Regions from separate parts of the Rhizobium sp. NZLR10 genome, predicted to be linked through region 2. Evidence: riboswitches for the same ligand, from Rfam matches in the RefSeq annotation. Region 2 holds a riboswitch; each other region holds the start of a gene.
What was found. Region 2 has a riboswitch for thiamine pyrophosphate ahead of HJB82_RS13165 (YkoF family thiamine/hydroxymethylpyrimidine-binding protein). Riboswitches for the same ligand answer to the same signal wherever they lie in the genome.
Positions count from the first base shown of each region.

Region 1: linked by a shared signal. The riboswitch ahead of thiC (phosphomethylpyrimidine synthase ThiC) and the one ahead of HJB82_RS13165 (YkoF family thiamine/hydroxymethylpyrimidine-binding protein) in region 2 are both predicted to bind thiamine pyrophosphate.
Region 3: linked by a shared signal. The riboswitch ahead of thiM (hydroxyethylthiazole kinase) and the one ahead of HJB82_RS13165 (YkoF family thiamine/hydroxymethylpyrimidine-binding protein) in region 2 are both predicted to bind thiamine pyrophosphate.

Region 1 covers NZ_JABDWE010000009.1:75,897-86,269, forward strand. The annotation lists gene HJB82_RS15250 (transcriptional regulator) at 1-271, shown strand, start outside; gene HJB82_RS31605 (hypothetical protein) at 403-933, shown strand; partial or broken gene HJB82_RS15260 (IS481 family transposase) at 1,122-1,259, opposite strand; gene HJB82_RS15265 (hypothetical protein) at 1,317-1,658, opposite strand; gene HJB82_RS15270 (TlpA disulfide reductase family protein) at 2,337-3,437, shown strand; gene HJB82_RS15275 (ACT domain-containing protein) at 3,802-4,221, opposite strand; partial or broken gene HJB82_RS15280 (helix-turn-helix domain-containing protein) at 4,707-4,939, opposite strand; partial or broken gene HJB82_RS15285 (rhizopine-binding protein) at 5,521-5,762, opposite strand; gene HJB82_RS15295 (hypothetical protein) at 6,899-7,609, shown strand; TPP riboswitch at 7,819-7,950, shown strand; gene thiC (phosphomethylpyrimidine synthase ThiC) at 8,043-9,860, shown strand; gene thiO (glycine oxidase ThiO) at 9,862-10,373, shown strand, end outside.
Region 2 covers NZ_JABDWE010000007.1:188,349-198,721, reverse strand. The annotation lists gene HJB82_RS13180 (SDR family NAD(P)-dependent oxidoreductase) at 1-491, opposite strand, end outside; gene soxR (redox-sensitive transcriptional activator SoxR) at 602-1,066, opposite strand; gene HJB82_RS13170 (NADPH-dependent FMN reductase) at 1,150-1,725, shown strand; TPP riboswitch at 1,888-2,001, shown strand; gene HJB82_RS13165 (YkoF family thiamine/hydroxymethylpyrimidine-binding protein) at 1,992-2,624, shown strand; gene HJB82_RS13160 (ABC transporter permease) at 2,714-3,520, shown strand; gene HJB82_RS13155 (ABC transporter ATP-binding protein) at 3,517-4,323, shown strand; gene HJB82_RS13150 (ABC transporter substrate-binding protein) at 4,398-5,408, shown strand; gene HJB82_RS13145 (acyltransferase) at 5,570-6,790, shown strand; gene HJB82_RS13140 (sugar transferase) at 6,958-7,695, shown strand; gene HJB82_RS13135 (F0F1 ATP synthase subunit epsilon) at 7,811-8,218, opposite strand; gene HJB82_RS13130 (hypothetical protein) at 8,218-8,457, opposite strand; gene atpD (F0F1 ATP synthase subunit beta) at 8,457-9,893, opposite strand; gene HJB82_RS13120 (F0F1 ATP synthase subunit gamma) at 9,917-10,373, opposite strand, start outside.
Region 3 covers NZ_JABDWE010000006.1:236,546-246,918, forward strand. The annotation lists gene HJB82_RS11955 (ABC transporter ATP-binding protein) at 1-558, opposite strand, end outside; gene HJB82_RS11960 (ABC transporter permease) at 555-1,433, opposite strand; gene HJB82_RS11965 (ABC transporter permease) at 1,435-2,412, opposite strand; gene HJB82_RS11970 (ABC transporter substrate-binding protein) at 2,515-4,161, opposite strand; gene HJB82_RS11975 (glycoside hydrolase family 3 N-terminal domain-containing protein) at 4,201-5,223, opposite strand; gene HJB82_RS11980 (GNAT family N-acetyltransferase) at 5,248-5,727, opposite strand; gene thiD (bifunctional hydroxymethylpyrimidine kinase/phosphomethylpyrimidine kinase) at 5,949-6,770, opposite strand; gene thiE (thiamine phosphate synthase) at 6,767-7,402, opposite strand; gene thiM (hydroxyethylthiazole kinase) at 7,399-8,202, opposite strand; TPP riboswitch at 8,251-8,347, opposite strand; gene HJB82_RS12000 (DUF1349 domain-containing protein) at 8,495-9,079, opposite strand; gene HJB82_RS12005 (ABC transporter substrate-binding protein) at 9,293-10,373, shown strand, end outside.

The DNA.
Region 1 (10,373 bases), on a different contig from region 2:
GCAACCAGCATTGGCTTCGAATGCCACCGCCGGAAAGCAAAAGAGAGGACGCAAAGCAAAGTCTGACGAAGGTGCGACAAACGCCAGACGTGCGCCTATCAGGCGTGCTCCGAGGGCGGTTCAGGCAGCGACGGCACCGTCGGTAGCTGCAGTTGACGAGTTTTCGGATCTTCTGCAGCTGGAAGAGGAAAATCAAAGACTGCGGAAGCTGCTGGCCGAGAAGCTACGTGCTGAAAATGCCGATCTGCGAAAGAGGCTCAACCTCGGTTGATCGACAGCCGTCGATCAAGCGCTGGCCGCATTCTCATGCTTATTGATGCGAATAGTTTGGCGGCGGTTAGTCATGCCGGCAACGCTTTTGCACGTAGTTTGCGCACGGGGTAGAATTCGAGGTCGAATAAAATGGCGTCTCCATGGAAGCTTCTTGCCAGACTGGTGTCCCCGCAACGGCAGCAGAGGCAAGAACACGGCTCGACCGATGCCGTGAAGGACGTATTGGCCATTGCCAAGCCGGCAGCCAACAACCAGTTAGGCGCCGCAGACCGTCCGGCCGATGAAAAGTCAGTTCTCCAGGGTCATTCCGCGGCGGCGCCAGTCGACCCGGGTCGTGCCGAAGAGGCGGCAAGCGCTGTTAATGGTCCCGCAGATATCGAAGGCGCGGGACCGGAGGAAGGAGCTGATCCAGCTTTGTTCGATGAAGTCGACATAGCTGCGCATGCCGCGGGTGAAGGTCAAACGCGAAAGCGCAGCACGCGGGGCAAGAAGTCGAAAACTATTGCAGTCGTTCTCCCACGGTCCCCGAGCGTTTGCACTGCTTCTGACGATGCGGTCAATCTCAATGAAGAGATCAGGCTCCTCCGCCACCAACTCGAGAGCAAGCTTCGAATGCAAAATGCGCAACTGAAGCATATGCTGGAGCGTTTCGAGCACTGAACGTGTCCAAGTCCGATCCACCGGCCGCGGGTTTGAGCTGCGTGTCAACGCATTTTATGCTGAGGACGATAGCCGTACCGCACACGCTTCTCGCAGATCTCACGAAGACGACGTTCCAGACAGGCCTGATCGGCGCGGAAAGCCGGCATACTTCTTCTTCCATTTGAAGTAGGTCGCCTGATTTATGCCCGCTTGCGCCACTTCAGAACCGTCTTCGGATTGATCCCGTAGCTCCGGCTCAGCTCCGCGGCCGAAGCTTGCGATCGCTGTATTGCAGCTCGAATTGCGTGCGCGGTCGTGGCGCTGCCGTGACGTATTTGGCCGATAGTGCTTCCTTCCATTCGGCGGAAAAGATCGCACCATCAATTCCCGGGATCAAACACCTAGTACGGGAAAAATCGGTTCTCACGCAGCAGGTTGAGAAAATGCGCCAGCTCGGCCTTAACCGTTTCGGTGAGGAGGCGGACCGGGCCGATGGTGGATCCGAACGAGATCAGAGCTTTGAGGTGAATGGCAAGATCGCTGCTAGCCCGAACATTGGCTCTAACCGCCATGAGCTTTTTCGCAACCACCTCATTATCCAGGGTGAGGATCTCCTGATCTTGCGCAACCCGGCCGTCGTCCAGGATGCGAGAAGCGCGCCCGGAGAAGGACGCGACCAGGGGCGATGGGTACCCACGGTATGGGGATTGTCCAAATCTACCCGCTCGTAGCGCAGCCTTCATGACTTATCCGATTTGAAGCCTGTCGGAGCGCCTCTTCAACGCGGTAGTGATCGGGGCTGCTTCCGACAACGCATGTCGGAAGCCCTACAAACCCTGCGAATAGCGACAACAGCACATGTGCAATTTCAAAGGGTTATCGGCGCAACCTGACTGGCACGAGTAGTGCTCAGAGTAAGTCGGGTCGCTACTGACCTGTTCCGATTTTGGGAGATCAAGTGACTATGCACACTGTGCCTTTTATCAAACGGGTGCCGGACATTCAGGCGCCTGATCGTCGTTCCGGAAAGCGGACAATTGATGGACACCCGGCCCCGGTCGGATCCGCAATTGCAAAGATGCAGAACCTCCGGTGACTGACTTACAGGCGTCTCTTGCACGACCCGCGGCGTCCAACGCGGAGAAGCATAGGTGTTCATGACTAATGGGAATTCCAATGACCGCCATCTGCATCAAGGCTCGGGTGTCTTCCTGTCACGACGGAGACATCGCCATCCTCCCAAAAGAAGGACACTATCGCAATGGCCGCCCGCACCCGCAGAAGCCATTTTAGAAGACGAGATCACAAGCGTGGGTCCAACAGACGGAACATGCGCCGCGCTTCGAAATCGAAGCAACTCGGCCTGATACTTCACACGCTCATTCCTGGCGCACGAAGCGTCGGATAGCTATTGGTGGAGAATGAAAATGACCTCTTGTTTAGGCATAGACTCTCCAGCTCCGTCTATCAATGTGCAGCACTGGCTGCGAGGCGATCCGCTTTCCAACTTCCAGCTCGGCAAGATATACATCCCTGCGTTCGTTTCGACTACCTGCAGTGGTTGCGGGGCGGCGCTGGCCCGCCTGGCTCAGTTGCATGAGCAATACCGGGATATCGGAATTGAGGTCATCGGCATTGTAACGGCTGACGAGGCCCCAGCTGAGGTGGACGCATGGGTAACCAAATGGCTCCCGAATGCGAACATACGGATCGGGTTCGACCACTCAGGCGAAATGGATAAGGATTGGCTCAAAGCCAGCCTGACGTTCCACGTTCCAAAGGCGTTCATTGTCGACCGAGACGGTAGGATCGCCTTTATCGGCGATCTGGTTAAGCTCGAGGACGTTCTGCCAAAAGTGATTGACGGCAGCTGGCGCGCCAGCGCCGAAGCAAAAAATGCCGAAGAGGAGCGGATTGCTGAAGCCGAGATCCATGCTCCGCAGCGCGCGTTGCTTCGTCGAATCCGGGAGGCGACAGAGATTGAGGATTGGAAGACGGCGCTCTCTGCCATTGAAGAGGGCATCATCCTTTTCCCGGACAACATCAGGTTCCACCAGAAGCATGTCGAGATATTGATTGGAGTAATGCGCGACATGGAGGCGGGCTGGATCGCATTAGTCCAATTTGCTCGCACTGCAATTGAACGAAACTCTGAAGATTGGCTTCTCGCGGCGCTGCAAGACCTCTTCGGTCCAATCTACGATTACTCGGGCCTTCCATTGGCCGAACGTTCTTCGATGGCTAAGGAGCTCTCCGAACGAATCCTGAGACTGTATCCGCAGCACGATGCTCCTTTCCGCTATCATTCTTACCTGACAATTGCCTTTTACTACCATGAGAGCGGCGACGATGACCGCGCTGTCGATTTGATCGAGCAGGCTCTGAAGTTCGTGGACGGAGAGGCTCTCCCGGACGTCGAGAAGCACGAACGGATGGCACAATTGCTGCATACCTTGGCGGAGTATAAGGGTGAGCAGGTTTGTTATGGGGGGATTTGTGCAGCTCCGCGAAAGCAGTGTTGAAAATAGGAACCTGTTGGCGCTGCTCAGACAGCGTCGACAGGAATTCTAACGAACCATTGGAGCAAAAACGCATGTTTGATCCGGCCGGATCGCTCGCGTTTCGCACACATCCCACAACCGGCATCACGAGGGAAGACGGTCGATCTGTCAGTTTCTTCCGAAATCAGCGCAATGGAATGAAGCGTTCGCTGGGATACGGGAATTTGGATGCATTGACGGCGATCATCGGAGCTTTGCGCAATGTCAAACTGAGCGCTGATATCAAGGTCTACCCGAATCGCGAACCAACGCCAGGTCTGCTCGTGCTGCCGCTTGCCCGCGAATTTCACAAAGCTTCGCCGCTATGTGCGGGGATTACCGTTCGTCAGCGCATCGCCCGCGCGGACTCGCGTTGCAGCCTTTCCAACAGATGCAATGCTCGATCGTCTAAGCCCGTCGGAACAAAGATGTGGTCGTGGTGATACGCGGCCACCATGTTGCACGGTATCCCGGCTTCTGCGAGAGAGGCGGCGACGCCCGCCGTAAGGCCGACGCCATCGAGCGCAGAATTCACATTGAGGGTGATCTGGCGCATCGCAAGTGAAATTTCGAACCCCGCTTCGTGCGCCTCTCCTTTCTCAAGGATGACTGTCAAACCTTCTTTTTCGTGAAATGTCGCGATCGGATTCAGATTGTGGGCTTTGCTCCCTTCATTGGGAATCGAGCAGAATACATACTCGCCTTCTTTGAGCGAGGGCGTCATGTTCGACAGCATTTCGAATTTGTCTCGCAACACAATAGCCATTGCCAGCGGTCTCCTCTGCGTATCACAGGATGTCTTGGCCATGTCTAAGACGGGAACTGGGCGCGAACAAATGAGATTTCCTTAACTGGCATAAGGCAGATTGACGATGTTGGATCGTTTCAACTTAAGCGCAGTCCTTCGCAACGCAAGCCCTTGAGCGGGTGACCAAAGTACTTCGGGTTACGCCTTTGGCGGTCTCGCAGCATATTAGAGCGCTTGAGGAAAAGGTTGGCTGTCTTCATAGCCCGCGATCAACCGTGCCGGCCTACTCAATTGGAGTGAGGATATTCCGTTACGCCGCACGGTACTCCCACGACAACGCAGACTCCTTCCTAGAGGCCTCCCCATTCCCGAAGTAATAGCATGTCACCTCGTCTCGGGAGGCATTGATTTCTTGCTCGAGATAGTGGTTGAAGCGCGACCCGTGAGTTGCGGCACCAATCTTCCTGGAAGAGGTGCAGCGTGGAAGAAGCTGTTCAAAAAAGTCAGCGCGGCGCATCACATATTTTTTTTAGAACCCCTAGAGCGGATGCGGTCCTTCGGATCCTCGACGCGTCGAAATCCGCGTCATTTCCAGAGCTGTCACCTCTGCCACAGTCAGACCAGTGGTTTCTGCGACGTCGTCCAGCGAATAGCCGCGAGCCAGACGAGCTTCTGCAAGCAGAGCGCCAACGGACGGGGCAACTGGGAATTTCGCAATTTTCGAGACCATGTTCATGTCGTTTAAGGCTCCTTTTGGCGGCCGGAAAACGTGCATCCGTTTTCTAGTTCCACCGCTGCCGATCGCGTCCGGCAACGGACAGTTGCTTCGAAATCCGCGAGCGCTCTTTCTATCAGTTTGTGCGACGGAGTATAGGTCTAACGCGATGAAGGATGGACAACGCTTGCATGGCAAACAACGAGAGGTGACCAGCTCCGAACTGCGGCGCAAACTCGCGACGGCCGACAAACAGCTTCCTATCTGGCGGGAGCGTTCGCGGCGGTGGGAAGCTCGTAGGGAGTAATGCACTGATTGTTCCCAAGCGGGGAGTGATGGACAAACAATTCGGGCGTTGCCTCGGCGTGATTAGCTCGTGGGCCGCAGGTTCGGCCAGAGCTTGTAAAAAATCTCCCGGGCTCTGTTGATCGGCGTCGGGTTGAATAGATCGCCGGAGAACGGCGCGTCGAGGTCAAGCGCGGCCTGAGTTCAAGGACCCTTCATCGTCTTGGCACTCTAAGGGTTTAGTGAGACTTGGAGCGCCCAAAAAGAGGATGCAAGCAAACCTGCATTGTGTCGCATTCGCCCTTCAGCTCTTGATGACGGAGTCCTTGAGGCGTGACGAGCTGAAACGGAATGTAGCCCTTCTTTTCGACCTTTTCGCCCTTAGCAGGCTTGAGTGCGGTATCGACTGAGCCTTGCCCTGGCCGGCGCCATCCTGGAACACGGTAAGGTCGAGATCGCGCGCCTGCATGGCGGCAAGCACGTCCTGTGTGGCGTCGGCGCCGGCGCCGACGACGACCGTGGTCATATTCCTTGCCTCTTTGAAACGTCTGATCACGCCGTGTCTGCATGGCGGCAGACGGCTTTCGGGCGTGCCCGTCAAGCATGCGGTCGAGAACGGAGCAACTGATGGCGAGTTCGGTCTGCCGACCAGGCCGCGACCTGGCTCCCAGAGGCCGCCCTATGATGGCCTTGTATCGCCCGACTACCGTTTTCACCAGCAAGAGTTTGCCGTAGCGGTAGAGACCTGCCATTTCACCTAGGCGCCGTGAAGTGCGATATATGTAATAATATATGAATGACATACTTTATAACTCGAAGGTTTCTCAAAATAATAGGTAAAGTTCGCCAAACTGGAAATGATATACGATAATATATACTCAATACATCTGTTGCGTTGTTTATCGTTTTCATCGAGTGTCCCGTCATGGGGAGCTACGGTAGCACGGGAAATTCTTTCCCTATGAATGCTGAAACCTTTCCGGCGACAGCATCGTCTGGAGGCTTGCACAAGGAGCACATGACATGGATCATCAAAAGCAATCAGACAAGCGCCTTGGCTGCTCGCATCTGCGGTTGGCAACCATCGACGGCGTGTCGCTGTCTGGTCTGCAGTTGTCACTCGAGCCGCAGGAGGGTTCTGGGTCGACGAAGAAGACCTTTCTCCAACAATTGCTCCTGGATTTTGCTTTCGGCTGCGAGCTATTTTATCCGATCCAGCTATATGAACATCTCGCAACGAGCGAGGGCGACGACAAGGGCGCTAAACCATTAGGTGAGAGTTACGAGTATGGAACTGGGAGAGTTCGGACCGGCCGCCACGTCCCTCATTTGAAATCCACGTCTCTCGGGTTTCCATATTCCAGAATGGAAGCGCCTGCTCAGTCGCCAACTCTTGCAAACTACAACAACAGGTCGGCGAGCGGATGGAGGACATCATGGACGACATGGATGCAACGCAAGCAAAGGACGGCTCGGGCACACGGGTTTCAAAACGTGCGAACCAGCACGGCAGGAACATCGAAAGATGGTAAGAAAGTCTTCAGGAACCTGACCGTTACACGGTACGCGCAAGCCCTAGTTCAAATCCTGCTGCCGCTATCATATACACTGACAACGCTCACTTGTCGGCAAAATTCAAGGGTATTTGGCCCGCAAGGTTCGCCCAATTATACTTCCGAAAGGATTTCATTCTCTATGTCATTATGTTCTGCGAAATGCATTCGCATCGCCGCGCTTGCAGCGGCTGCCATCGTGCTGGGCACCCAGTTCGCAATTGCGCAAGAACCGTCTATAGGGGCTCAGTGGCTGAACACGCCGGTATCTCGGGTGGAAGCGCTTGCGGTCCTCCAGACCCTGAATGCCAATCTCCTGAGTAACGCCAGTGCTACGTTGACCCTTGACCGTTGGTGCGCCGCGCATAAGCTCGCACCGGAAGGTTTCAAGATCGTAGCTCAGCGTGTGGGCGGGCAAGGCAAACCGGCCGATGAGGACATCCGTAAACTTCTGACCGTCGGACCCGGTGAGTTGATCGCTTATCGCCGCGTCCGACTGGTCTGCGGAGATCGCGTCTTGTCTGAAGCCGACAACTGGTATGTACCTGCAAAGTTAACTGCAGAAATGAATCAGGCGCTGAATACCAGCGATATCCCTTTTGGCAGAGCCGTTCAGGCTCTCAATTTCACTCGCACAAACCTGTCTGCCAAGTTGCTCTGGTCCCCTCTATCCGAAGGCTGGGACATGGACGGCTCAACAGCGCATGAAACAAGTTCCCCCGGCCTGCCGGCGTTCCTGCTCGAACATCGAGCCGTATTGAAACTTCCAGACGGCACGCCGTTTAGCGCCCTGGTCGAAAGCTACACGGAAAAAGTACTAGACTTTCCAGTTCCGCGCCTGCTTTCTCAATAGCGCTTCGGTATCTCGGTAGATTTGGCGAAATAAATCGACTGCCACTGCATGCGACAAGGGCGCTTGTCTTGCGGAAGCGTGCCGGCCGGCACGATTGCCCTTGTCCATCGTTTAACAGCGGCGACACGCACGATATCCTGTGTGTAACCTAACCCCGAGCCATCGCAGATTGTCGCTTGACAGTCCCCTCGGCAAGCCTCTACCCTTTTTGCATTCACCAGGGGGGTCCCGGCAAGGGGCTGAGATACTGCTGGACAATACGGCTTTGCCGATTGTGGCGCAGTGACCCGTTGAACCTGATCCAGTTCATACTGGCGTAGGGACGGTGCAAGCGCTCGAAGGCAGTGGATTCACGCGCGGAATCCGTGCCGGCGTCTTTTCATCATTCCGGCTGATGACTGGGTCTCCAATCGAAAACTTGGAGCCTCAAACCATGAATATCGCCGCCACCCCAACTGTCACCACCGGCCCCTTGCCGGCATCCAGGAAGATCTACATTCGGGGGGACGTCCATCCCGACATTTGCGTGCCGATGCGCGAAATCAGCCTGCATCCGACATCGGGCGAGCCGCCCGTTGTCGTCTACGACTCGTCCGGCCCCTATACGATCGAGGGCACCGAGATCCGTATCGAACAGGGGCTGCCCTCACTGCGACGTGACTGGGTTCTCGCCCGCGGCGACGTCGAGGCCTATAAGGGCCGCCATGTCCGTCCCGAAGACAACGGCTTTGCCAGCGGCGAAAGGCTGACGCCCGAATTCCCCGCGCTACGCCAGCCGCTGCGCGCAAAGGACGGCAGTGCAGTCACCCAGCTCTCTTATGCGCGCGCCGGCATCATCACGCCCGAGATGGAATTCATAGCCATCCGCGAAAACCTCGGCCGCAAGGCGCAGGCGGACGCCATAGTCCGCGACGGCGAAAGTTTCGGCGCCCACATTCCCGACCATGTGACGGCGGAATTCGTCCGGCAGGAAGTGGCGGCGGGTCGGGCGATCATCCCCGCCAACATCAACCATCCGGAAGCCGAACCGATGATCATCGGCCGCAATTTTCTGGTGAAGATCAACGCCAATATCGGCAACTCCGCCGTCACCTCATCGATGGCGGAGGAGGTTGAGAAGATGGTCTGGGCGGCCCGCTGGGGCGCCGATACCGTCATGGATCTCTCCACCGGCCGCAACATCCACAACATCCGCGAATGGATCATCCGCAATTCGCCCGTGCCGATCGGTACCGTGCCGCTCTATCAGGCGCTGGAGAAGGTCGATGGCATTGCCGAGAACCTGACCTGGGAGGTGTATCGCGACACGCTGATCGAACAGGCCGAACAGGGCGTCGATTATTTCACCATCCATGCCGGCGTGCGGCTTCACTACATCCCGCTCACCGTCAACCGCGTCACCGGCATTGTCTCGCGCGGCGGTTCGATCATGGCGAAGTGGTGTCTCCATCATCACCGCGAAAGCTTCCTCTACGAGCATTTCGAGGAGATCTGCGACATCTGCCGCGCCTATGACGTCTCCTTCTCGCTCGGCGATGGCCTGCGCCCCGGCTCGATCGCCGACGCGAATGATGCGGCGCAGTTCGCCGAACTAGAAACACTGGGAGAGCTGACCAAGATCGCCTGGGCGAAAGACTGCCAGGTGATGATCGAAGGCCCCGGCCATGTGCCGATGCACAAGATCAAGGAGAACATGGACAAGCAGCTCGAAGTCTGCGGCGAGGCGCCTTTCTACACGCTCGGGCCGCTGACGACCGATATCGCGCCGGGCTACGATCACATCACCTCTGGGATAGGCGCAGCGATGATCGGCTGGTTCGGCACGGCGATGCTCTGCTACGTCACGCCCAAGGAGCATCTGGGGCTTCCCGACCGCAATGACGTGAAGGTAGGCGTCATCACCTACAAGATAGCGGCTCACGCCGCCGATCTCGCCAAGGGGCATCCGGCGGCACAGCTGCGCGATGACGCGCTCTCGCGTGCCCGTTTCGAATTCCGCTGGGAGGATCAGTTCAACCTCTCGCTGGACCCCGAAACCGCCCGCAGCTTCCACGACGAGACGCTGCCGAAGGAGGCGCACAAGGTCGCGCACTTCTGCTCCATGTGCGGACCGAAATTCTGCTCGATGCGCATCTCGCACGATATCCGCGCCGAAGCGCAGAAGGAGGGACTGGAGGCGATGGCGGCACGTTATCGCGAGGGCGGCGGCCTCTATATGCCGGTAGAAACCCTGCAGCAAACGAGCGAATGAGATGCGTGTTCTTGTGAAAGGGGCCGGCGTTGCCGGCCTGACGGTGGCGCATGAACTGCGCGCTCGAGATGCCGAGGTCACTGTGCTCGATCCATATGACGGTTTCCTGCGTGCTGCTTCGTGGCTCGCGGGCGGAATGTTGGCGCCCTGGTGCGAGCGGGAGAGTGCTGATGTTGCGGTACTCATGCGCGGTCTCACCGCCGCCGACAAATGGGAGGCAATTGTGCCGGGAGAGGTGCGACGAAACGGAACGCTCGTGGTCGCCTCTGCTCGCGATCTTGGTGAACTGCGACGCTTTGCCTGCCGCACGACGGGTTATGAATGGCTGGAAGAGCCAGCGATCGCGGCGCTGGAACCCTCCCTTGCCGGGCGGTTCCGGCACGGGCTGTTCTTTCGCCGCGAAGCCCATCTCGATCCCCGGCGAGTTTTGACTCTGCTGCGCACCAAGCTGACGGTTCAGGGGGTCACCTTCGTGGGCGAGAGCTCGCATGAGGAGAGCTTCGACAGTGTCGT
Region 2 (10,373 bases):
GAGGCCGAATATATCGAAGAGCCGGGGCTTCCGCCGGTCAGCGCCGAAATCGAAACAGTGTTGATGACGGCAGCGCCCTCGGCCGCCTTCAATGCCGGCAGCAATGCCCGCGTCAGCGCCACCACCGAAGTCTGGTTGAGCCGTATGACCGCCTCATATTCTGCGTCGGTCAGCGTGGCAGCGGGAAACCGGCCAAGCATGGTGCCGGCATTGTTGACGAGCACATGCACCCTGTCGAAGAAAGCGAGGACATCGTCGGCAAATTGCGCCGCCCCACCGATGGCGGAGAAATCGGCGTGCAGCAGCAGCGCCCGTCTTTCCGATTCAGCGGTCAGCAGGAAATCCGGCAGATCCCGTCCCGGCTTGCGCCCGGTATGGACAATCACCTTCGCGCCGCAGTCCAGAAACTGCCGGGCGACTTCAAGGCCGATGCCGCGGCCGGCGCCGGTCACGACGACATTGCGATTTTCGAACAATCTGGGATGAAACACGAAGCCGTCCTCCTCGCGGACAGTGCCGCCGGTTGCGTCACTCGCCCTTAACATATGAGCGCACCGACCGAAAGAAAGGCGCGCACCGATCTTTCCGGGGAAAACCAGGACTAGTTTTCGGCCTCCAGAAGCCGCGCACCCGGCCCTTCCTTGCCAAGCCGGTCGCAGGGATTACGCAGCGGACAGCTTTCGATCGACAGGCAGCCGCAACCGATGCAGCCGGTCAATCGGTCGCGCAACAGGCTGAGCCGCCTGATTCGCGCGTCGAGATCATCCTTCCAGCGCGCCGACAGCGTCTGCCAGTCGGCAACGGTCGGCGTTCGTCCCTGCGGCAGGGACTCGAACGCTGACTGGATTTCCGAAAGCGGAATGCCGACACGCTGCGCCACCTTGATGATGCCGAGACGGCGAAGCACATCGCGCCCATAGCGCCGCTGGTTGCCGCGGGAGCGGATGCTCGAGATCAACCCTTTGGTCTCGTAAAAATGCAGCGCCGAGACGGCGAGGCCGCTGCGCTCCGCCACTTCACCGACTGTCAGGAGCCTGCCGAGCGGCGTCGCAGGAATCGTATCCATCGCCTATTGACCTCAATATTAGTTGAGGTTTTATACCTGTTGCTCCTGCAATCGTAAAGTCCAATCGCAACAAGGAGCGACACATGAAAACACCCACCAGGCTGGCGGTCATCTACGGGAGCACGAGGGAAGGCCGCATCTGCGACCGGGTGGTCAAGTGGCTGACGGAGGAGCTCATCCGCTTCCCGCAATTCGATATCGACATCATCGACCCGCTGGATTTTGCGCTGCCGACCACCCGCGAATTGGCACATCCCGAAATCGCCAGGCTCGCCGAGCGGCTCGGCATGGCGGACGCGTTCATCATCGTCACGCCGGAATACAATCACAGCTTCACCGCCTCGCTGAAATTCGTCATCGATTTCTTCTTCGAGCCTTGGCAGGGCAAGCCGGTCGCCTTCGTTTCCTATGGCGGTATTTCCGGCGGCCTGCGCGCGGTAGAGCAGCTGCGCCTCGTCTTTGCCGAACTCCACGCCGTCACGATCCGCGATTCGGTCAGCTTCGCTGCGCCATGGAACCGCTTCGACGCGGAAGGCAGGCTCGACACTCCCGACGACGCGCTGCGCTTGCTCGGCCGAATGATGGCAAGGCTGGAATGGTGGACACGGGCGCTCGCCACCGCCCGTATCGATCGTCCCTATGCCGATATCGCCGCCTGAGACAGAAAGCTCCGGTTCCGTTCCCAGCAGGTACGGAACCTCTGGGAACACCCGGGCAGGACCTCGGTCCGGGTGTTGTCCGTCATATCAGGTTCATTCCGACCACGCGGACGGGTCTGCAATTTTGCGGTTGCGGGAAGAAAACCGCGATGATAGTTTCCGCCGAAATAACAGGGGAGCTCCGTATCGCCGGGGCTGAGATGCGAGGCGCAAGCCTCTGGACCCTTCAAAGCTGATCTGGGTAATGCCAGCGGAGCGAGGTTCAGATGTTCTCAGGCGCACAAGTGTCACTCTATCCGATGTCCGGCAATTTCGTCGGCATCATTCTCGATGCCGTCAAGGCGTTCGACCCCTATCGCGACCGGCTTCGCATCGAGACCGATGATATCTCCACCCTGCTGGTCGGCCCGCCTGATGTCCTCTTCGCGGCCATGCGCGATCTTTTCGTCGTCGCCGCCAATACCGGCGAGCATTGCGTGCTGTCCGCCGCGGTCTCACGCGGCTGCCCAGGTGAGCCCGACGACGCCATCTGCGGCGTCAAGCCCTCTGCCGGCCGGGCGGAGCCGCTTGCCGACCGGATTACATCAGCCCTTGCCGCCGTTGAAACCACCACGGAGACCGGACAGCCGGCAGCCGCGCAATTCTCGCTCTACGTCATGGGAACCGGCAGCCATATGGACGAGATCTATGGCTGCATCGATTTCTTGAAGCGCTCCGGCACCTTCGACCACGCCAAGAATTTCTGTACCCGGCTGGGGGGAGATGCCGGCGCCGTCTTCGCGACCATTCATGAGGCCTTCTATCGCTTCGGCGACCCGGTGGGACACGTGACGCTCGACATCACGGTCTCCGCCAATACAGCGCCGCGCGTCTTAGCAGACGCGCAAGGGACGCCGTAACACTTTAAATTGCTGCATAATTTTCCCTTAAATCGATTCCGATTTAAGGAATTATGCAGTGCCCGACGAAAGCCTGAAATCGAACGCTGATGACATCGCCACAACCATCGGATTCGCGCCTTGCCGCGCTCCGCGCCGCTCTCTACCGGGGCATACCGGCCTTTCTCGCGGGCTGCGCGTTTTTGGCGGCATGGGAACTCTATGTCGATCTTTCCGGCATCAAACCTTCCATCCTGCCGGCGCCTTCGCGCATTGTCATCCAGGGCTGGCTGAACCGTGAGGCGCTGATATCAAACACCTGGCCGACGCTGGGTGCGACACTCGGCGGTTTCGCGCTGTCGCTTGCCTTCGCCTTCGCCGCTTCGATCCTGATGGATTTCGTGTCTTTCATGCGCCGGGCATTGCTACCGATTTTCATCGCCAGCCAGACGCTGCCGCTGGTGGCGATCGCGCCCCTTGTCGTCCTCTGGTTCGGTTTCGGCCTGTTGCCGAAGATCCTGCTGGTGGCGCTCGTCACCTTCTTTCCGCTGTTGGTCGCCCTGCTGCAGGGCTATCAATCGACCGACCGCGACATCGCCGAATTGCTGAACTCGATGAAGGCGAGCCGCTGGCGGATTTTCCGCCTGGCGCGGCTTCCCTCCGCGCTGCCCTATTTCTTCGCCGGCCTCAGGATCTCGATCACCTATGCCGTCGTCGGCGCGATCTTTGCCGAATATGCCGGCGCCGCCCGCGGCCTCGGCATCTATATCCTCAACGCCAAGAACAATTTCCGCCCCGATCTCGTGCTTGCCGCCGTCGTCATCAGCGCCGCGCTCACACTCTGCCTCTTCGGGCTGACGCTATTGATCCAGCGCCTCGTCATGCCCTGGCAACGATCCCAGGAGTCGCGGCGATGAGCGATACGATGGTCGAACTGCGCAACATCTCGAAGTCCTTCGACGGCATGAAGGTGCTGGGCGATATTTCGCTCACTGTGGCAAACGGCGAGTTCGTTTCGATCGTCGGCCCGTCCGGCTCAGGAAAGTCGACGGTGCTCCGATTGCTGACACAGGCGCTTCGCCCCGATTCCGGCACCGTGCTTTTCAAGGACGCGCCGCTGGAACGGGCGCCGCATTCATTCGCCTTCATGCCGCAGCGCGATGCGCTGATGCCCTGGCGCCGGATCATCGACAATGCGGCACTTGGCCTCGAAGTGCGTGGCATGAGCCGCCGCGCTGCCCGCGCCACTGTGGCGCCACTGTTTGAGCGCTTCGGCCTTGCCGGTTTTGAACACCATTATCCATCCGAACTATCAGGCGGCATGCGCCAGCGCGCCGCCCTGCTGCGCACCGTCGTCCAGACCCAGGACATGCTGCTGCTCGACGAGCCGTTCGGCGCGCTCGACGCGCTGACGCGCACACAGATCCAGGAATGGCTGCAGAGCATGTGGACCGAACACCGCTGGACGGCGCTGCTGATCACCCACGACGTCCGCGAGGCCGTGTTCCTCTCCGACCGGATCTACGTGCTTTCGGCCCGCCCGGCGCGTATCATCCGCGAATTCCACGTTCCCCTGCCCCGTCCGAGAAGCCTTGCCGATCTCGGCTCGCCGGCGGCCCAGGCGATCGAAACCGAAATCCTGCAAACACTGCTTCATCCGCTCGAACAGGATGATTTTAGGCCGGTCGGCTTAAAATCTGAATCCTGTTCTACATTATAGAGTTAGAGCATGATGTCGTGAGAAAACCGCTCACACTTTTCGGCATCATGCTCTAGAGACCTGAGGAGGTCACCATGCTGCTTCTCACCCGTCGCCAGACGATCTTAGCCGCCATCGCCGCAAGCCTTGCCGGCCGCCCGGCCTTCGGCCAGTCAGCGCCCGCAAAGGTGCGCATGGCGCTCGATTGGACGCCCAACACCAACCATATCGGCATCTATGTCGCCAAGGCGAGGGGCTTCTATACCGCCGCCGGCCTCGACGTCGAGATCCTTCCCTATGCCGACACCAGCGCCGGAACGCTGGTGTCGAACGGCGTCGCCGATTTCGGCATCAGCAGCGAGATCGAGGCCCTCATGCAGCGCGCCGCCGGCGGCGACGTGAAGATGGTCTACGGCGTCGTCCAGACCGAAACAGCGCGCCTTATCTACAAGGGCGGACGCGACGACATCAAAAGCCCTAGAGATCTCGACGGCAAGACCTATGGCGGCTTCGGCGGAACCTGGGAGAGCGCTTTGATCTCCGCGATGATCCGCAACGATGGCGGCAAAGGCGAGGTCAAGACCGTCACGCTCGGCACTTCCGCCTACGAGGCGCTGGACAATGGCTCGATCGATTTCACACTGGAGATCTACACCTGGGAAGGCATCGCCGCCGAGCTGGAAAAACGCAAGATCGGCCGCTTCCACTATGCCGACTATGGCGTTCCCGACGAACAGACGACGGTCATCGTCTCCAGCGACGCCTATCTCTCGGCAAATCAGGAAAATGCCCGCGCTTTCATTCAGGCAACGCGAAAGGGTTATGCCTATTCCGTCGATCATCCCGACGAAGCCTGCGAGCTGCTGATATCAGGAAGCAACGGCGCGCTGATGAACACGGAACTGGTGAAAGCTTCGCAGAAGGCATTGATCGACGGACACTTCCTGAAGTCCGAGGCCGGCGTAATCGGCACCCTCGACCCGGCCAAGGCCGATGCCATCGGCGGCTTCCTGGTCGCGAACGGCATCCTGGTCGACGCGAATGGCGCCGTACTCAAGGAGAAGCCGGACTTCTCCGCCTATTATACCAACGAACTGCTGGCCTGAGCCATTCCCGCCTTGCCCATCGCGGTTTTCCGCGGAAAAGCCCTTGGGCACTGCATAATTTCTTAAATCGGAATCGATATAAGAAAAAATTATGCAGTTATTCAAAGTGTTACAGTGCCACGCGTCTGAAAGGCGCGCGGCGCTGTAAGGCGAGGGACAAGATGCGCCAACAGGAGAGACTGGCCGGAGCGGACTTTCTGCGCGCGGCAGCCTGTCTGCTGGTGTTCGCCCACCATCTCGCGCTCCGGCTGGATATGCGCAGAATTCCCGACGAACTGGGACCCACCGCAAACATCCTCCGCTTCGGCAATTTCGGCGTTGCCATCTTCTTCGTGCTTAGCGGCTTTCTTCTTGCCCATCCCTTCTGGCGCGCGATCGACGACGGCAGCACCATGCCCAGCCTCCGCCATTACACAATCCGCAGGGCGGCACGCATCGCTCCGGGCTTCTGGGTGGCCGCAACCGTCAGCTTCACCCTCAGCCTGACGCTGCTCGCTCTGCCGCTGACGGCGGAGCTCGCCTTCCGCTACGTCTCCGGGCTACTGTTCATGAGCCAGTGGCATTGGCGCACATTCTTTCCCGTCGAAGCCGACGGGCCGCTCTGGTCCATTCCCTTCGAGGTCACCAGCTATGTGCTCCTGCCTCTCTGCTTTTTCCTGCTATTTCGTTTGCCCATCCTGAGGCAGCGTCCGTTGCTTGCCCGCTTTGCCTGGCTCTGCGTCATCACAGCTGTACTCTTGGCCCATGTGCTGATCCTCACCGTCTTTCCGCTCGACGATATCGGACGCGGCTGGCAATACGGCTTCCAAGGCGGGGCAAAGGAGTGGATGCCGCGATATAATCCGATCGGCTTCTTCGCCATCTTCGCATTGGGCGCGCTTGCCGCCGGCGTCGAAGTCATGCTCCCAAGAAGGCCCTCCGCCTGGTTCGATGCCGCAGCGCTGCTGGCCCTCGCCGTTGCCGGTTACCGTCTCGTCATATCGCCCGGCGGCTCCGCCGAAGCTTACGGCTGGCTCGAAATCCCCTATGGCTTCCCGGTCTTTCCGCTGGCGATCGCAACGGCGCTCGTTTCGCTCTGCCATTCGCAACGCCTCGGCAGGCTGCTCGACAACGCGCCTGTCCGCTACATCGCGAAAATCTCATTCGGCATCTATATCTGGCAGGAAATCATCCTGATATCGATCCAAAGGCTCGACCCGGGCTCATTCGGCGTTTCCTCGGAAATTGTCGTCACCGGCTGGCTGCAGTCTTGTGGATTGGCAGCCGCGCTCGTCCTTCTGGTCGCAAGTCTCAGCTATCATATGCTGGAAAAGCCTGCGATCGATGTCGGCAATCGCCTGACATCCCGCCAATCCAATCGGGCTACTCCTTTTAAAGTATAATTCTCCAGCAAGCTCGACTACTGGCATTATCTTTAAAAGGAAATACTCCCATTTTTGGTCTCATTCGGGTTAGCAATTTCTTATTTAGACCGATGACAAACGATACGAGAGCATGTATTTGTCTCTCTTCAGTTCAGTATCGCATCTAAACTTGTGGACCTTGCGTTATGAATGCTTTTACTTCGAAGACGAATTCACGCTTCGATCCGTCTCAGCGTCAGGACAAAACCAAGACCCTGGTTATCGCCAACTCCAACATTCGCCAGCCGGATAGCTTTTCCCTTGTCGAAAGAAAGATGATCGTGCGGCTGGGCACGAAGCGGATGTTCGATATCGTCGCCTCGGTCAGCGCCCTCATCGTGCTGGCGCCGTTTTTTCTGGCAATCGCTGTCTTCATCAAACTCGACGATGGCGGTCCGGTATTTTTCCGCCAGATCCGCTGGGGGCTCCACGGCCGGAAGATCACGGTGTTCAAGTTCCGCTCGATGCGCGCCGACGCTTGTGATCCGAGCGGCATTCAGCAGACCGTCAAGGGCGACAGCCGGATGACAGCTATCGGCGCGGTGCTTCGCAGGACCAACATCGACGAGCTGCCGCAGCTTTTCAACGTCCTGTTGGGCGAGATGTCGCTGGTCGGTCCGCGCTGCCATGCTGTCAATATGCGCGCAGCCGGCAGGCTCTACGAGGAGCTGGTGCCGGACTACCACCAACGCCACATCATGCGCCCGGGCATCACCGGCCTGGCGCAGACACGCGGCTGGCGCGGCCCGACGGCACGGCCATTGCAAGCGCGCGCCCGCATCGCCTGCGATATCTACTATGTCAGGCATTTCAGCCTGCTGCTCGACTTGAAGATTCTCTTGAAGACGCTCGTCATCGAGCTGCGTGGCGGCACCGGCTACTGAGACGGCTACGTCTTCCTTTGAAGCCGCCGATGGACATTGCCTGACCATTCCGAGGTATGAACCAACAAAAAAGGCGGCTGTTGTAGCCGCCTTTGATCGTTGCAGTCGATTGCGATCAATCCTGCTGGACGACGCCGCTCAGATGCGTCAGCTCCATGATGAAATGCTCGAGCTTCGACTTGTGCTCATGCAGCTCGGTATTCTCGAGTTCCGCGCGGGCGGCCTCGATGCGACGGGTCAACTCGTCCTTGTGAAGTTCCTCGACCGGAACAGCGGATTCGGCAAGCAATGTGCAGCCGGTCGGCAGGATATCGGCAAAACCGCCGAATACGACGTAATCCTGTTTCTTGCCGGAAGCCGAACGGACGCTTACGACACCAGGCTTGACCGTCGTCATTGTCGGCGCGTGGTGCGCCATGACAGTCATCTCGCCCTCGGTTGCGGGAATGACGACCTCAGTCACCATCTCCGACAGCAGCAGACGCTCCGGCGAAACGAGCTCAAAGTTGAAATTGTCAGCCATCAGTGACTTACCTTCTCGGCTATGGCTTTCGCATCTTGCAATTGGGTCCCGCAAAACGGGCAGTGCATTATCGCTTGGTCGAGATAACCGAGGCCTTCTTCGCTCTGGACAAGGCCCACCACCATCATCAGCACACCATTATCGGCGCGATAGACGGTCGGCGCTGCCGGCTCCGGAAGATCCGCCACGACCCCTTTCAGGGAGTCGCAGCAGAATATCTCGTCTAGCGCGTCGCTCATCAAACAGCTGCGAGCTTCTTGGCCTTTTCGATCGCTTCTTCCATCGAGCCGACCATGTAGAAGGCAGCTTCCGGCAGGTGATCGTATTCACCGTTGACCAGGCCCTTGAAGCCCTTGATCGTGTCTTCAAGAGCAACCAGCTTGCCCGGCGAGCCGGTGAAGACTTCGGCGACGAAGAACGGCTGCGACAGGAAACGCTCGATCTTGCGGGCGCGAGCAACAGCGATCTTGTCCTCTTCGGACAGTTCATCCATGCCAAGGATGGCGATGATGTCCTGCAGCGCCTTGTAACGCTGCAGCGTCGACTGAACCTTACGGGCGACGTCGTAATGCTCTTCGCCGACGACCAGCGGATCGAGCATGCGCGAGGTCGAGTCGAGCGGATCGACGGCCGGGTAGATGCCCTTTTCGGCGATCGAGCGCGACAGAACCGTCGTTGCGTCAAGGTGCGCGAACGAGGTTGCCGGCGCCGGGTCGGTCAAGTCGTCGGCCGGAACGTAGATGGCCTGGACCGAAGTGATCGAGCCGGTTGTCGTCGTAGTGATGCGCTCCTGCATCTGGCCCATGTCGGTGGCAAGCGTCGGCTGATAACCGACGGCCGACGGGATGCGGCCGAGCAGAGCCGACACTTCGGAACCTGCCTGGGTGAAGCGGAAGATGTTGTCGACGAAAAACAGAACGTCCTGGCCCTGGTCGCGGAAGTGCTCGGCGACCGTCAGGCCGGTCAGAGCGACGCGGGCGCGAGCGCCCGGCGGTTCGTTCATCTGGCCGTAAACCAGCGCGGCCTTCGAGCCTTCGCCGCCGCCATGCTTGTTGACGTTCGATTCGATCATTTCATGGTAAAGGTCGTTGCCTTCGCGGGTGCGTTCACCGACGCCCGCAAAAACTGAATAACCACCATGCGCCTTGGCGACGTTGTTGATCAGTTCCATGATCAACACGGTCTTGCCGACGCCGGCGCCGCCGAAGAGGCCGATCTTGCCGCCGCGTGCATAGGGGGCGAGAAGGTCGACGACCTTGATGCCGGTGACGAGGATCTGCGCTTCCGTCGACTGCTCGACATAGGACGGTGCATCCTGGTGGATGGCGCGCTTGTGCGCGGTGACCAGCGGACCAGCCTCGTCGACCGGTTCACCGATGACGTTCATGATACGACCGAGCGTCTCGTTGCCGACCGGAACCATGATCGGAGCACCAGTATCGCTGACTACCTGGCCGCGGACGAGACCTTCGCTTGAGTCCATCGCGATGGTACGGACTTCGTTTTCGCCAAGGTGCTGTGCAACTTCGAGAACCAGACGGACGCCGTTGTTGCTGGTTTCCAGCGCGTTCAGAATCTTCGGCAGTTCGCCTTCGAAAGCAACGTCGACGACGGCGCCGATAACCTGTGTGACTCTGCCGACAGAGCCGATCTTGGGGGTAGCTGCCTCAGCCATTTTCTGACCCTCTTTTCCTAGCCTCAGAGCGCTTCCGCGCCCGAAATGATTTCAATGAGTTCCTTGGTGATCTGCGCCTGACGCTGGCGGTTGTAGCTCAGCGTCAGTTTGTTGATCATCTCACCGGCATTACGCGTCGCATTGTCCATAGCGCTCATCTTCGCACCCATCTCGCCTGCGACATTCTCAAGGAGCGCGCGGAAGATCTGAACGGAGATGTTGCGCGGGATCAGATCTTCGAGGATCGATGCCGGATCCGGCTCATATTCGTAGACGGCGCCGGCATGCTCGGCATCTTCGTTCTGCGCCGCACCGGTCGAAGCCGGAATGAGCTGCTGCGCCGTCGGGATCTGACTGATCACCGACTTGAACTCGGAATAGAACAGCGTGCAAACGTCGAATTCGCCAGCTTCGTACATCTCGATGATGCGCTTGCCGAGCTGATCCGCATTCTCGAACCCGATGCGCTTGACGTCGCGC
Region 3 (10,373 bases), on a different contig from region 2:
GTCGAGCGCCGTCGTCGGCTCGTCCATGACGACGAGCTTCGGATCGAGCGCCATGCAGATGGCGATGACGATGCGCTGGCGCATGCCGCCGGAAAACTGATGCGGATAGTCACGCATGCGGTCCGGCGCGATGTCGACGAGCCTCAGCATTTCGGCGGTGCGCTCGCGGGCCGCCGCACGGCTCATGCCCTTGTGGGTGCGCAGCATATCGTAGAATTGCGCCTCGATGCGCAGCACCGGGTTCAGCGAGTTCATGGCGCTCTGGAAGACCATGGCGACCTCGCGCCAACGGAATGCGGCAAGCGCCTGCCGGTCGAGCCCGAGCACGTCGCGGCCGTCGAGCAGGATGCGGCTCTCTTTGCGGATCAGGGCCGGCGGTTTGTGCAGGCGGCTGATGGCAAAGGCGATGGTGCTTTTGCCACAGCCGGATTCGCCCGCAAGGCCGAAGACCTCGCCCGGCGCCACGTCGAAGCTGACATCGTCGACGGCGCGGAAATCCTTCTCCTCGCCGATATAGTCGATGGTGAGGTTCCTCACCGAAAGCAACGGCTGCGTCACAGGCGGCCCTCCCCGGAACGGACAAGCAGGGACCAGCGCTTCAGGTGATTGCCGGTGCGCAGCCGCGGATTGGCGATCTCGTCGACGGCGAAGTTCAACAGCGACATGCCGATGCCGAGGAAGGCGAGCGCGAAGCAGGGGGTGAGAATATCCCACCATGCACCGACCGAAAGGGCCGAGGCCTTCTGGGCATTGTAGAGCATTGTACCCCACGAGATCGCGCGGGGATCGCCGAGGCCGAGGAATTCCAGCGTCGCCTCGGTGATGATCGCGAAGATGACGCTGCCGATGAAATTGATGCCGACGATCGAAATCACGTTGGGAAAGATCTCGAAGGTCATGATCCGCCATTGCGGCTCGCCCATCATCTCGGCCGATTTGATGAAATCCTTGTGTTTGACGGAGAGCGTTTCGGCGCGGGTGACGCGTGCGCCCCAGGCCCAGGAGGTGGCGCCAAGGATGAGGGCGATGACGAGCGGGCTTGCCTGGCCGATGAAGGCGGCCAGCACCAGCAGCAGCGGCAGGTTGGGAACGACCAGCACCATATTGGTGAAGAAGCTGATCACCTCGTCGGTTCTGCCGCCGCGATAACCGGAGATGATGCCGAGCGCGGTGCCGACAAGGGTGATCAGCAGGCCGGCGCCGAAGCCGACGGCAAGCGAGGTGCGGGCGCCGTAAATCAGCCGGGCAAAGACATCCTGGCCGATGCGGGTGGTGCCGAGGATATGGTCGAGCGACGGCGGCTGGTGCGGCCGCCCGGTGCGGGCGGCGGGATCATATTGCGTCAGCAGCGGTGCGGCGATCGCGATGATGATGATGACGGCGATGATGACGAGGCCGGTGAGCGCCTTGCGGTTTCGAAGCAGGGTCATCATCTCACGCTCCCTTCAGCCGCGGGTCAAGCAGCATATAGCTGACGTCGACGATGAAATTGGCGATCAGCATGGTCGCAGTCATGATGAGGAGCTGGCCCTGGATGACAGGGTAATCGCGGGCGAGGATCGCCTGGTAGAGAATGTTGCCGAGGCCGGGATAGTTATAGACGACCTCCGTCACCAGCGAGCCGCCGAGGATGGTGCCGATGGCGATGGCGAGACTGGAGACGGTCGGCAGCAGGGCGTTGCGGGCGGCGTACCAGAGCATCACATGTCGGTCGGAAAGTCCCTTGGCGCGGGCCATAACGATATAGTCCTCACCGAGCAGGTTGATCATGTTGTTGCGCATGGTGACGGTGAAGCCGCCGATCAGCACCGTGCAGAGCGTCACCATCGGCAGGATGCCGTGATAGGCGACGCTGCCGAGATATTGCAGGCTGAAGGCTGGATCGAGCGATGGATCGGCGGCGTAGCCGTTCGGAAACCAGCCGAGCGTGAAGCCGAAAATGAAGAGCACGATCAGCGAGGTGACGACGGCCGGCACCGAGGTCGCGAAAATCGCGCCGACGGAGACGATAACGTCGAACCTGCTGCCGCGGCGCCAGGCGGCGGCGATGCCGAGCAGGGTGCCAAGTGCAAAACTGATGATCGTCGCTGTGCCCATCAGGCCGACGGTCCAGATGAGAGCATGGCCGAGCACCGAGGTGACCGGCAGCGGGAAATACTTGATCGAGCGGCCGAGATCGCCGGTGAAGATGCTGCCGAGATAGGTGAGATACTGTTGCCAGAGCGGGCCGTCGACGAAGCCGAAGGTGAGCTTCAGCGCCTGCAGGCTTTCCGGTGGCAATTCGGTGCCGGCGCTGGAGAACATGATCTGCACCGGGTCGCCCGGCATCAGCCGCGGCAGGAAGAAATTGATCGTCGCTGCCGCGATGAAGGCTGCCATGTAAAAGACGAGGCGGCGAAGCAGGAAAACCATGGGAACTCCGTCGTGACGTGAGCGGCGCGTCTAGATGAGCATCCGAAAACCGCTTACAGTTTTCAGCATCATGCTCTGACGCCGCTCCCGGGATGATGATGCTTACTTGACGGGTTCGAGGGCCAAGAGGTTGAGCAGGCGTGCCGGGTTGGTCCGCGAGATCGACGGATTGACGAAGGGGTTTTCCTTGGTCGACCAGCCTGTGAAACGCTTGGTGTTGTACTGATACCAGTTCGGATTGTTGAACACCGGAATGACGGGCATATTTTCGGCGACGATGCGCTGCGCCTTGTTCATCGCATCCTTCTGCTCGGCAAGATCGGCGGTCTGGGTGAACTCGGTGACGAGTTTCTCGACATCAGGATTGAACCAGCGCTGCGCGGTGAAGCGGGTCTTGCCCTTGTCCGAAGCGCTGAAGGCGCGCTTGTAGGGATAATAGGGCGAGGCCGATGCCGGCAAGCTGTTGATCGCCGCATCGAAGGTGCCGTTGATGAGGTTGCCGGTCCAGACGGCTTCTTCAGGCGTTTCGATCTTGGCGTCGATGCCGACCGCCTGCATGCCTTCGACGGCGAGGTTGACGGTGTCGATCCAGTCGGTCCAGGCGCTCGGGACGATGATCGAGAAGGAGATCTTGCTGCCATCGGGATTGTCGCGGAGGCCGTCGCCGTCCTTGTCCTTATAGCCCGCTTCGTCGAGCAGCGCCTTGGCGGCATCGGCGTCATAAGTCGCGAACTTGCCGAAGTCGGCCTTGACCGATGGATCCGCCCAGCTCTTGTAAAGCTCGCCCATCAGGCCGGGGTCTTCGTTCAGCGTCGGATAGCCGTAGCCGGCGACATCGATCATCGTCTTGCGGTCGAGCGCCATCGAGACGGCACGACGGAACTTCAGATCGTTGAAGGCCTTTTTGTTGTTCTCGTTCGCCGTGTCCAGGTTGAACAGGAAGGCGACCATGCTGCTCGGCGAATACCAGTAGTGGAAATGCGCCGGGTCTTTGGACACATAGACATTGTCGATATCGGGAATGAAGGAGACGCCCCAGTCGAGCGTGCCGTCGGCCGTCGCCGTCAGCATCTGGTTGTTGTCGGCAAGCTGCGGGAAGCGCATGCAATCGACTTTCAGATGCGCGTTGTCCCAGTAGTTCGGATTGCGGCACTGGTCGTAGGTCTGGCCGGTGAAGCGCGGCACCTCCGTCAGCGGGCCGCTGCCGACCGGCGCCTCATTGGCGAAAGTGACCGGATCGGCGACGTCCTTCCAGACATGTTCGGGAACGATCGGCAGCTGCGAGATCTGTTCGGCGGCGAGCGAGCTCGGATTGGCGAGCGTGAAGCGCACCGTCTGGCCGTCGACGGCTTGCACGTCGGTGATGAAGGTCCAGATGCTGACGAAGTCGAGCGCCGGGAATTTCTTCAGGTAATCATAGGTGAACTTGACGTCGGCTGCGGTCAGCGGCTTGCCGTCCGACCATTTCAGGTTCGGACGCAGCTTGAAATCGATGCTCTTCAGATCGTCGGAGAGCTTGAAGCTTTCGGCCAGGCGATAAACCGGTTTGTTGCTGTCGAAGCGATTGAAGATAACCAGCGGCTCGTAGATGAAATCGAGCGTCGACTGGCGCGACGAGGTCTGGTTGAACGGATTGAAGTTGCGAACCCAGGTCGTCGCCGGTTCGATATTTACCGTCAGGATCGTCTGCGCCAGGGCAGAGCCCGAAAGCAGCGTCAGCGCAGCGGCGGCAAGAAGATATTTTTTCATGTCTTATTCCCCTTTTTTATACGATGAGAGATGCGCCGGTCAGGAGACCAGCGCGCTTGCAAACATGTCTTCGACTTCAGCATGGGCGGCGCGGACGTCGACCTTGAGATTGCCGAGGCGGCCCTTGCCGGCGGCGATCCGTTGCAGCGCGGCGTCCGTCAGCGGCCGGGCGGCCTTGGCGGCGGCCTCGCTTTCGGCAATGTCGCCATGGCTGTGGAGGGCGATGTCGAAGCCGGCGTCGAGCACCTGCCTGACGCGTTCCGGCAGGGTGCCGGCGAGCGACTCCATGAAGATGCAGTCGGAAATCAGCACGCCGTCATAGCCGATGTCGTTGCGGATGACGTCGTGCATGACAGGTGAGACGGAGGCCGGCAGCTCCGCGTCATAGGCCGAGTAGACGACATGGGCGACCATCGCCCAGGGCGTATCCTTCAGCGCGACGAAGGGCTTGAAATCGGTCGCAGTGAGCGTCGCGCGGGAGGCGTCGACCACCGGGCGCTCCTTGTGGGAGTCAAGCGTCGCACGGCCATGGCCGGGAATGTGCTTGATCACAGGCATGTTGCCGGTCTCGAGCAGGCCATTGACCACCTCGCGGCCGAGGGCGGCGATGACATCGGGATCCGGGCCGAAAGAGCGGGCGCCGATGACCGCGCTCGTCGTCTCGAAGACGAGATCGAGAACGGGCGAGCAGCCGCTGGAAAGACCGAGTTCCGTCATCATCGCGCCCATGGCCTGGGAGGAAAGGCGCAGTGCTTTTTTGCCGAGATCGAAATCGCGGCGGGCAAGTTCGGCAAACTGGCCGAAGCTGTGGAAAAGCGGCCAAGGCCCGGCATCGAGATGCTGGACGCGGCCGCCTTCCTGGTCGGTGAAGACAGGCGCATCGTCGCGGCCGACGGCTTGCCGAAAGCGTTCGATCAGGCGCCTGGTCTGTTCCGGCTCGCGCTGGTTGCGCCGGCCGACGAAGAGGCCGAGCGGATTGGTCTCGCGGAAGAGGGCGAATTCATCATCCGAAATCGCGGGATTCGGAAGGCCGACGAAAAGGGCGAGCGGGGTCGAGGACAATTCTGTAACTCCGGGATCAGATGGTCATTTCGGCATGCTTCTCAGCATGCCTTCGTAAATGCCCTTGTCGGGGGCGGGGATGACGATGGCGCCGGCGGTCCCGGCGTAGAAATCGACCGGGCCGGCATCGCCGATGAAGGCATAGGCGTGACCGAGCGTCTTCATCGCCTGAAGGCAGGCGGAAAAAAGGGCGAGCCCGATGCCCTTGCCGCGCGCTTGGCGGTCGACGCCGGTCGGGCCGAAGAAGCCGCGCGCCGTCGTGTCATAGCAGGCAAAGCCCTTGAGCTTGCCGCCGTCGACGGCGATCAGGCAGGCAACAGGCTGACGCGCGAAGGCGATTGCAACTTCGCTCGCCCAGTTTTCGCTGAAGTTTTCGCGAACCCAGTTGACGACGAGATGCAATTCCGGGGGAAGGGCCGGGCGGATGGAAACGCTGACATCGTCGGCTTTCCGCTTCAGATCGGCAAGCTGTGTGGAGTATAAGCTCACAAGCAGGTCTGGCACCCGTCACTCCTCCTGATATTCCTCTATTACGGAATATATCCCCTTTTAATGACATAGATTTGGCGATCTGGCTGGGCTTGTCAACAGGGATTTTTCAGATGGGTCGCAACGCTGCTCGCCGTTACGCTCCTGCTTTCAAAGCAAGGTAGTTGCCGAACGCAAAAACGGCTCGGGGCGCGAGCCCGAGCCGTTTCGATGGAAGCGTGCGTCGATGTGCGCGCTTATCCCTCGACTCTCCAGAGCGCATGAAAATGCTGCACCGGGCCGTGGCCGGAGCCGACGGTGAGGCTTCCTGATGCCGCGACCGCGCCGGCGAGGTAATCCTTGGCGATGGCGACGGCCTCAGACACCGAGGCGCCCTTGGCAAGCTCTGCCGCCAGCGCGCTCGACAGCGTGCAGCCGGTGCCGTGGGTGTTCTTGGTCGGCTCGCGTCTGGCTTCGAACCAGTGCAGGCCGTCGGCTGTGGCAAGCACGTCGGGGCTGTCGTCGCTGTCGAGATGACCGCCCTTGACCAGCACGGCCGCCGGGCCGAGCGCGCGCAGCTGCTCGGCCTGCGCCGCCATGTGAGACCGGTTTGTCGCCACCGGCTGGTGCAGCAGGGCGGCGGCCTCCGGCAGGTTCGGGGTCAGAAGTGTCGCCAGCGGCAGCAGCCGGCTGGTCAGCACGTCGACCGCTTCGGGTGCCAGCAGGGCGGCGCCGCCCTTGGCGATCATGACGGGGTCGATGACGATGGGGATGCTGCGCCGGTCGGCCAGTGCGGCAACAAGCGCGTTGGTGACGGCATCGGCGATGCCGGCATTGGCGATCATGCCGATCTTGACGGCATCGACGCGCACATCGGCAAAGACGGCGTTGATCTGGTCGGCGACGAATTGCGGCGGCACCAGATGCACGCCGGTGACACCTTGAGTGTTCTGCGCCGTCAGCGCGGTCAGTACCGCCATGCCGTAGACGCCGCGAGCGGAAAAGGCCTTGAGATCGGCCTGGATGCCGGCGCCGCCCGAGGGATCGGAGCCGGCGATCGATAAGACGTTGCGGATCATGCGCGGGCCTTTCGGATTTCTCCGGCGATGCGGCGAGCAGCGGCTTCAGGGTCCGGCGTGCCGCAGATGGCGGAGACGACGGCAAGCCCCTTGGCGCCCGCGTCAAAGACTTCGGCCACATGCTCTGCCTTCAGGCCGCCGATCGCAACCGACGGCACCGGCGAAGCCGCCACCAGCCTTGCCAGGCCCTCAAAGCCGATCGGCTGCTTGTGGTCGGCCTTGGTCGGCGTCGCAAACACCGGGCCGACGCCGGTATAATCGACGAGGCTGGGATCGACGGCAGCGGCGAGCGCCTCGGTCTCGACCGACAGGCCGAGGATCATTCCGGGGCCGATCATCTTGCGCGCTCTCGCCGCATCCATGTCTTCCTGGCCGATATGCAGGCCGTCGGCGCCGATGGCGATGGCCGCCTCGACATCGTCGTTGACGATGAGCAGGGCGCCGGTGCCATCAAGCGCCTGTTTCAACGCGCGTCCGGTCTCGATCATCCCGGTCGTGCCGGCATGTTTGTCGCGCAGTTGCACCATTGTCGCGCCGCCGGCAACGGCAAGGCGGGCGGTCTCGACCATGCCGATCCCGGCGCAGAGATCGGGGTCGAGGACGAGATAGAGCGAGAGATCGAAGGTCTTCATGCGGCCGATATCCTGGCCCTGGCATCGAGCGTTTCGGCGTCAAGCGCGTTCAGCGCATCGAGGAAGCGCCAGGCGAAGGAGCCGGGACCGGCCGCACCGAGTGCTGCCTCTTCGCCGGCGATGGCGAAGGTTGCGAGTGCTGCGCCCGTCGCCCCGAACATATCCTCGGGTACTGTGGCGGCAAAGGCGCCGACGAGGCAGGTGAGCGAGCAGCCGAGGGCGGTGACCTGCGGCATCAAGGCCGATCCGCCTGTGATCCGCACCGCCCGCTCCCCATCGGTGACGAAATCGACTGCACCGGTGACGGCGACGACCGCCTGCTGGCGCTCGGCGAGCCATCGCGCTGAACCTTCCGCCTGTTCAACCGGATCGCGGCTGTCGACGCCCTGGCCGCGGCTCTCGCCGCCGGCGAGCGCGATGATCTCGGAGGCATTGCCACGGATGATCGTGGGCTTGAGCGCCAGCAGACCGGCGACCGCATCGCGGCGGAAAGCCGTGGCATAATGGGCGACCGGATCGAGCACCCAGGGTTTGCCGGCTGAGGTCGCTGCCTTCGCTGCGGCCTGCATGCCGTCGATCCATTGCGACGACAGCGTGCCGATATTGACGGTCAGCGCGTTGGCGATGCCGGCGAATTCGCCGGCTTCCTCAGCGGCATGCACCATGGCGGGCGAGGCGCCGGCGGCCAGCAGGACGTTGGCGGCGATGTTCATGGCGACGTAATTGGTGATGCACTGAACGAGCGGCGGCTTCTCGCGCATCGCCTTCAGCATGGCTCCTGGTGTGGTCCTGGTCTGCATGTGGCCCCTTTCAGGCGGGGGCGGGCACGGGGTAATTCGTACGGCGAGCCGCGACCCCGAGCGACTCCCTCCGCCGGCATTATCCGGTTCAGGTTCGAAGGGTGCTTCTCAGCCCGTCTGTCGACGGGCGCCCCTGTCTCTCATCGCGCTCTTTTTCGCAGAGAATGGGGCGGATGTCATCTCGAAAATGACAGTCCTATTTGTGTGGCATTTACAGCAGGGGCGACGAATAGAACGGCCAACAGTCGTGGATCACCCCAGATCGTGTCCGCAGAGAATCTTATAATAGCGTCTAACTCAAATCATGAAGATCCGTCGCAATCGCCAACCCGATCGAAAACTCCGAAAACCGCACCGTCAACCCGCTGCGCTCCGGCGTGCAGGCCATCGGCCCGACCTCGTAACCGTCGGCGGCCGGGAAGGGCGCTAGCCGCAGCAGCGGCCAGCGGCTCCCGTCGCGAGAGGTCTGGATGCGCAGGGCGCCGTTGGCGAGGGTGACGCGGATCTGGAAATCTTCGAGTTCCTTGAAGGGCTGCGACACCGACCAGTCGGACCTGCCGTCGGTGACGACGGTGCTGAGGAAAGCTTCGCCGTCGGTGAATTCCACGCCTGTTTTTACCCAGCGTTTCCCGTCGAGGCGCACCATCAGGCCAGCCTGGTCGTAGAGGGTGCGGAATTCGCCCTGGATGCGGATCTGGGCGGTGAAGCTCTCTGCCGTGGGAAAGGCAAGGAAATGGCCGCTGTCGCGGGTGAAGCCGTAATGGGTTTCCCGCCAGAAATCGGTTTTTTCATCGGTCGTCAGGGTGAGGGCGGTGTCGTCGGCGTGCCAGCTGGCCGGTTCGTTCAGCCATTTTCCGCCCTTGAAATTGATGTTCATTCTTTTCTCCCGTTCCGCTGAAGCCTGACCATCCGTGTGCTTGGCATAATGCGCAGCCTTCGTGCAGGCGCAGCCGAAGATTGTGTTTTCTCGCGTTCCGGTATCCCGGCAGAGGCATAATCGGTCACCCACGCTTGACAGGATCAATCCAGCTCTTATTCTCTTACAAAAAGATGAATTACATAATTGTGGAACTGGACCGGGAGCCTTCTCATGAAAACACTTGTCGCATTTCTCCTTGGCACCGCGCTCGTCGCCCTGCCTTCGACCCTGCTTGCCCAGGAAAAGGGCGGCGTCATCAATGTCGCGACGATCGGCGAGCCGCCGACGCTTGATCCGATGTCGTCGACGGCCGATCTCGTCGGCATCGTCACCCAGCATATTTTCGAAACGCTTTACACATTCGACAAGAGCTGGAACGTCACGCCGCTACTGGCCGAAAGCCTGCCCGAGATCAGCGCCGATGGCAAAACCTATACGATCAAGCTCAGGACCGGCATCAAATTCCACGACAATAGCGACATGACCTCGGACGATGTCGTCGCCTCGCTGACCCGCTGGATGAAGATCGCCTCGCGCGGCAAGCAGGTGTCGGGCTTCATCGACAAGATCACTGCTGTCGATCCTTCAACCGTCACCATCACGCTGAAGCAGCCCTATGCGCCGCTGACCTCGCTGCTTGCCTTCAACAATTCGGCGGCGATCATCATCCCGTCGGAAAAACAGGACGAGCCGATGAAGGAGTTCATCGGCACCGGTCCCTATATGCTGAAGGAGCGCAAGGCCGACCAGTATATCCAGCTCGTCCGCTTCGATGGCTATAAGTCCCGCGAAGGCGACAGCAATGGTTATGGCGGCGCCCGCCATCAATATCTCGATGAAATCCGCTTCGTGCCGGTGCCCGATCCGAACACCCGTGTCGAAGCCGCCGTCTCCGGCCAGTATGATTATGTCGATTCGATCGCCGTCGAATCCTACGATAAGGTGAAGGCGTCGACTGCCTCGCAGCCGGTCATGTTGAAGCCCTTCGGCTATCCGGTCTTCGTCTTCAACACGAAGGAAGGTGTTGCTGGGAATGTCGAGGTCCGCAAGGCGATCCGCCAGGCACTCAGCATGGAAGACATGCTGGCCGCCGCTTTCGGCAGCAAGGATTTCTATGCGCTCGACGGCGCCATCTATCCGAAGTCCTTTTCCTGGTCGACCGATGCCGGCGTCGAAGGCGCCTATAATCTCGCGGATCCGGAAGGGGCGGCCGCTGCTGCCAAGAAGGCCGGTTATAATGGCGAGCCGATCC